Polyangium mundeleinium: one gene and its partner. The protein of the gene in region 2 binds, or shares a complex with, the protein of the main gene of each other region. Links are inferred from orthologs where the notes say so. Each region holds a gene or a part of one and is shown on either strand. Other genes may lie near its edges.

Region 1 (2,950 bases), 6.6 Mb from region 2 along the record:
CTCGGGAGGCGGCGGCGTGCAGGAACGGGGTCATTCTTGGGGTATACACGACGTCGTACGCGAAGACGTCGCTTCCGAGATCGTCCCAAGGAACGACATCCCGGACCGACTCGCCCGGGTCCTTGCCGAGCATGCCCGCGCTCGTGGCCTGCACGACCAGCGACGCGCCACGCGCGAGATCCCACCATTGGAGCCGGAGGGCCTGCGAGGCGAAGCTATCGGGCGCGGGTTCGCCCGGACCGGGCCAGGGCAAGGGCAGCGCCCCCATCCGCCGCACCTGCTCGGCCGACGGCGACGTCTCGACGTTCTCCGACCGCGCCCACGAGCGCGACGTCACCGCGATCAGTTTGAACCCCAACCGCTTGCACGCGGCCACGGCCGCGACCCCCGCCCCGCCTCCGCCGATCACCATCGCCCGCTTGCGCGAGGCGTCGGGCGCGAGCGCGGCGATGTCGTCCGCCAGGGCGTCCGCGTCCGTGTTGTAGGCCCGGAGCCGGCCGTCCTCGCCGCGGCAAAGCACGTTCGCCGCCCCCGGCTCGATCGCGCTCGTGTCGACCTCGTCGGCGTGATCGAGCACCGCGCGTTTATGCGGCAAGGTCACGTTCACCCCGCCGAGCGCGCCGGACCGCAGCTCGTCGAGGACCGCGACGAGCTCGGCCGCGGTCGGCACGTCGATCGCCCGGTACACGTGCGGCAGGCCCAGCGACGCGTACGCGACCGTATGGATCACCGGCGAGAGCGAGTGCGCGATCGGATGCCCGAGGACGGCGAAGACCCTTCCCTCAGCCATCGCTTCCATCGCCTTCTGCCGGATCGATCACCGCCGTCACCTCGGCGCGGAGCGCGCCCTCGTGCACCCGCACCGTGATGGACTCGCCCACGGCGACCTCCTTCGCGGCCCGCACCGCGCGCCCCGACGTCGTCGTCGCGATGGCGTAGCCGCGGGCGAGCACGCCGAGCGGCGAGAGCGCGTCGAGCCGCGCCGCGTGCCGCCCGAGCGTCGTCCGCAGCCGCTCGATCCGCCGGCGCTCGGCCGCCACGAGCCGCACTTCGAGCGGGCCGATCGCAGCGCGTGCCACGGCGATCACCGCCCGCGGGTGCCGCTCCGCGAGCCGCCGCTCGATCTGCGAGAGCTCTTCTTTGCGCCGCGACGCCGCCCGCTCCATCTCGCGTCCGAGCTTGAGGGTCAGCTCGTCGAGCTTCTGCTGCCGCACCGCGAGCAGATCCTCGGGCGAGCCGATCGACCGCGCGAGCCTGTCGACGACGACACGCCGCCGCTCGATCGCCTGCCGCGTGGCGCGCGCGATGCGCGTGTACAGGTGCTTGAGCTGCTTGCGCCGCTCCACCCGATCCGCGACGAGCAGCTCCGCGGCCTGCGAGGGCGTGGCCGCGCGCGCATCCGCCGCGAGATCCGTCAGCGTCACGTCGACCTCGTGCCCGACGGCGCTCACGACCGGCACGGGGAAACTCGCCACCTTCCGGACGAGCGCCTCGTCGTTGAACGCGGAGAGATCCTCGGCCGATCCGCCGCCGCGCCCGAGGATCACGACCTCCACGTCCGGCACGCGCGCGAGCTGATCGAGCGCGCGGGCCATCGACTGCGCGGCCCCCGGCCCTTGCACCGTCGCCCGCGCGAGCAGGATCCGCGGCGCGCCGCGCCGGAACGACACGGTCACGATGTCGTGGATGGCCGCGCCGTTGCCGCTCGTCACGACCCCGATCACGGCCGGATCGACGGGCAGCGCGCGTTTTCTCTCGGCCGCGAAGACCCCCTCCCCGGCGAGCTTCTGCTTGAGCCGCTCGAGCGCTTCGAGCAACGCGCCGCGCCCGACCGGCCGCACATCCGACACGGAGAACTGGAGCTGGCCGCGGGGCGCGTACACCGTGGCGCGCCCCGTCAGCACCACACGCGCCCCGTCCGCGAGCAGCTTCCGCGCCCGCGGCGCGGCCGTCTTGTACATGACGCAGTTGATGAGCGCGTCCTCGCGCTCGTCCTTCAGCGTGAAGTACGCGTGCCCACTCGAATGCAGCCGGAAGCCCCCGACTTCGCCGAGGACCCGCACGTCCTGCGACGCGTGCTCGACGGCGCGGCGGAGCCGCTGATCGAGCGCGGCCACGGAGAGGACCTCGGGCTCCTCCTCGGCTGCGCGGGCTTCCAAGGAACTCCCCCGAGGCTGGTAGCCCGCCACCTCGTCGGATCCTCCTGCCTCGTGGAAGGAGAGCGCGGGGCCCGATTCGCGTCGCTGCACGGGGGGCGAGAGGTAGCTCGTAACTGGCCAGAGGGAAAGGGATTCGTTGCACGGAGATGGGGCGTCGCCCCAGGCCCCAGCAGGGGGCTGTCCGCCCCCTGCACCCCGGACCAGCCAGGGGCTGGACCCAAGCTCGATGAACTGCGCGATGCGCAGTTCATCGAACAGGCCCGGGTCAAGACCAGCAGCGGCGTTGCCTACCAAGACAGCCGCGTGGCTGGTTCGGCTGGCGACCCGGCTTCTTCATCGGCCTGTTTGAAAAACTGCGCACCGCGCAGTTTTTCAACCCTGGGTCCAGCGCCTCGCTGGTCCGGGGTCGAGGGGGCGGACAGCCCCCCGCGGGGTCCGGGGCGGAGCCCCGGTGCGCAGCCCCGGTGCGCATGCTCAGCCACCCTCCCGGCCCGAGCCGTGCTACGTGGGCGTCCGTGATTCGCAAGGTCCTCATCGCCAACCGCGGCGAGATCGCCGTCCGCATCATCCGCACGCTGCACGAGATGGGCATCGCCGCCGTGGCCATCTACAGCGAAGCCGACCGCAAATCCCTGCACGTGAGGCTCGCCGACGAGGCCTACTGCATCGGCCCGGCGCCCGCGCGCGAGAGTTACCTCTCGATCGAGCGTGTCCTCGACGCCGCGCGCAAATCCGGCGCCGACGCGATCCACCCCGGCTACGGCTTCCTCTCGGAAAAGAGCGAGTTCGCG
Region 2 (3,102 bases):
CGCTCGTAACGGATGGCCCAGATCTCGGCGCCGGTGTGCCCGTGGCCGCGGCGCAGGCGAACGAGCGGATCACTCGAGATCTGATCGTCCTTGAGGAAGCCTTTCAGCCCAGCGACGACCGCGCTCGTGTCCATGGCCTCGGGGACCGGCGGGGGATAATGCGGCTCATTGCGATTGCCGTAGGAGAGCGGCGCGGAGAGCGTGGCCGAAATCCAAGGCAAGAGCGACGGGAGGTCGACATTGCTGATGTTGTAGCGGCGGCCGGTGAGCACGACGTTGCCGTTCGGCTTCACGACGAAACGCGTATCGGCAAAGCCCCAGCCATCCAGGCTCTCGTCGTCTTTGGGCAGCGGCGCCGGGCTCGGGATGATGCGCGTGCTCGGGGCGCGTGCGCCGCGCGGAGGGAGGGTCGAGCCGGATGCGTTGTCGCGGTTGTCGTGTGCCATGGTGGTCGAAGGATGTTGCTCGGAAAGGATGGAGCCTCAAGCGAAAGCCTTTCGCCCGACGAGGCAGGCCGGACCTGTAGCACAGGGAGGGCGCGTCGTGCCACGCAATGAAGCAACACGTGGCCGTGCTGCATCGCGGCATTTCTGCGCGAGCGCAAATGTCTCAATGGCCCGATGCTCACGCCGCCACGCGCGGGCGGCGTGTCCCCTACTCCACCCGAACGACCGCCTCTTCCGGCAAGCTCGCCGCGAACGCGTCCCGCGCCGTCCGCACCTTCTCCACGTCGAGGCCGTCGAAGGTCAGCTTCGTCCGGTATTCGAGCCCGCTCCACCGGGGGTATGAGCCGATCTCCACGTCCGGGTGCTCCGAGACCACGCGGTCGAGCATCGGCTTGATCGTGCCCTCGTCGAGGGTCGTGAAGACCGCATGCGAGACGAACGGCACGTCGGCGCCGAGCTCCGCCTGGATCAGCGGGATCTTCGCCTGGAAGATCTCCGGGACGCCCGGCAGGATCCACACGTTGTTCATGACGACCGTCGGCCACGGCATCGACTTCGTCGACGCGAGGCGCGCACCATGCGGCATGCGCGCCATCAAGAGGTGCCCCTCGGTCACCTTCTCGCCGTAGTAGGTCCGCAGCATCGCCTCCATCGACGGGTCGGTCACCACGTGCGTGCCGAAGGCCCGCGCCACGCCGTCGATGGTCACGTCGTCGTGCGTCGGGCCGACCCCACCCGAGGTGAAGAGCCAGTCGTGCGTCTTCGACAACGTCCGCACTTCCTCGGCGATGACGTCGATGTCGTCGAGCACCATCACCACGCGCCGGAAGACCACGCCGAGCGAGCGCAGGGCCCGCGCGAGCACGACGATGTTCGCGTCCGCGATCTTGCCGCTGAGCAGCTCGTTGCCGATGATGAGCGCCGCCGCCGTTCGCACGGAAAAAACTCCTAGCTCTCGAACTCGCGCACGATGGGCTTGCCCTGGGCGTCGATGCCGAGGAGCTCCTCGACGCGGCGCTCGGCCCGGTCGAGCCGGTCCTTCGCGGCGCGCGCGAGGCGCACGCCCTCCTCGAAGAGCGCGAGCGAGCGCTCGAGCGGCAGCTCCCCGCCTTCGAGCTCCTCCACGATGGCGGAGAGCCGCCGCGTGGACTCCTCGAACGAGAGCGCGGACGCCTGCTCCGGGGCGGCAGGCTTGGTGATCGAAGCCGTCTCTTGGCTCATGGCGACCCAGCGTCCCCCGGGATGGCCTCGGGCGCAAGCGTGAGCGCGGCAGGGCCGTCCGGCAGGCCCGGGACGAGCACCACGCCGTCCGGATCCGCCACGATCGGCACAGCCACGCCGTCGGAGCGAACGAGCCGCGCCGCGCGGCCTTGAATCGACGGGAGCGCCGCCGGCGCGTTCGCCACGAGCGAGACCCACGCGACCGGGCCGCGAGGCACGGCGAGCGCCGGAAGGAGCGTGCGGCCGGACAAAGCCGCGCGGGCCAAGGCGCGGACCTGGTCGTCCGGATCGAGGTCCCGCGCGAGTTCGAGCGTCGCCGCGCGCAAGGGCTCGCGACGCACGGAGAGGGCGCGCACGACGGCGCGGCGCACGGTCGGGTCCTCCTCGAAGCGGTAGGCATTCGCGAGCAGCGACGTCGCGTCCGGCTCCGGATCGAGCGCGAGGCCGAGCGCCGTGTGCGCGCGGATGACCGGATCGGTGCCGGCGAGCAGGCGCTTGATGCGGCTGCGGATCGCCTCGTCGTCGCGGCTCGGCAAGGCGCGCGCGGCGAGCGCGGCGAGCGGGCTCTCCCCTTCGGCCCAGCGCGCGAGCAGCGCCGTGGGCAGGCCCGCGCCGCTCGGATCGGCGAGGAGCGCGACGCCCGCCGCGACCTCGATCGCCGAAGGAACGTCCCCCTTCCCCGTCGCCTTCGCGTTCGCGCCGAGCACGCGCCCGAGCTCCGCCGGCGCGTCGTCCTTGCCGAGCGCCGCGCGCGCGAGCGAGGCGCGCGCCACCGCGGCCACGATCGCCACGTCGCAGGGGCGTTTCTCGGGGCAAGCTGCGTCGAGGGCGGAGCGGACGCTCGTGCGGCCCGTCGCGACCCGACCAAAGGCGCTCACGGCGCGGTCGGCCGGGTCTTTTTCGTTCGCCATGGCCACGAGCGCGTCGCCGAGGCCGTCCGGCTCGTCCCCGAGCACGAGCCAACGCACGAGCGCCGCGCGCGTGATCAGCCGGCGCGGCGCGCCCTTCTTCGCCGACGTGCTGCCGAGCGCCCGCGAGAGGGCCGCGCGCGCGTCCTGGCCTGGCATCCGCGCCAGCGCGAACGCCGCGGCCGTCGCATGTTCGGGCTTGCCGAGCTGCACGAGCAGCGCCGCCGCCGCCTCCGGCCCGCCCGCGCGCCCGATCGCCGCGATGGCTTGCTCCCGATCGTCTCCGTCGAGCGCATCGAGCGCCGCGACGAGGGGTTTGACCAGCGCGGGCGAGGGCGCGGTGAGCGCGAGGCGCACGCCGTCGAGGCGCGTCGGGCCGGCCGCGAGCAGCGCCGTGATCGCCTCGGACGCGCCTTCCACGCCGAGCCGCGCGAGCACCTCGGCGCCCGCGCGCTTCTGCTTCACGTCGTCGCTCTTCACCCACGTGCGCGCCGCGGCTTGCGCGCTCGAGTCCCCGAGCCGCGCGA

What was found. Proteins that work in one complex are often made in the same cells at the same time.
Region 1: the proteins of xseB (region 2) and xseA are in contact, whole or in part, in a cryo-EM structure (PDB 8TXR), measured with the Escherichia coli proteins. The link is inferred for Polyangium mundeleinium from one-to-one orthologs.

The regions. Positions count from the first base shown.
Region 1 is NZ_JAQNDO010000001.1:4,966,498-4,969,447, reverse strand. Bases 17-2,863 are described here. They hold xseA (exodeoxyribonuclease VII large subunit), read right to left. Parts: upstream 2,250-2,863; coding sequence 783-2,249; downstream 17-782. Other genes in these bases: accC (acetyl-CoA carboxylase biotin carboxylase subunit), read left to right, coding at 2,675-2,863; POL67_RS19900 (shikimate dehydrogenase family protein), read right to left, coding at 17-790. Outside these bases: more of POL67_RS19900, read right to left, coding at 1-16; more of accC, read left to right, coding at 2,864-2,950. UniProt on the Escherichia coli protein: Bidirectionally degrades single-stranded DNA into large acid-insoluble oligonucleotides, which are then degraded further into small acid-soluble oligonucleotides.
Region 2 is NZ_JAQNDO010000001.1:11,550,332-11,553,433, forward strand. What follows is about bases 32-3,030. They hold xseB (exodeoxyribonuclease VII small subunit), read right to left. Parts: upstream 1,668-3,030; coding sequence 1,395-1,667; downstream 32-1,394. Other genes in these bases: POL67_RS45545 (FAD-binding oxidoreductase), read right to left, coding at 32-446; POL67_RS45550 (competence/damage-inducible protein A), read right to left, coding at 655-1,383; POL67_RS45560 (HEAT repeat domain-containing protein), read right to left, coding at 1,664-3,030. Also shown: more of POL67_RS45545, read right to left, coding at 1-31; more of POL67_RS45560, read right to left, coding at 3,031-3,102. UniProt on the Escherichia coli protein: Bidirectionally degrades single-stranded DNA into large acid-insoluble oligonucleotides, which are then degraded further into small acid-soluble oligonucleotides.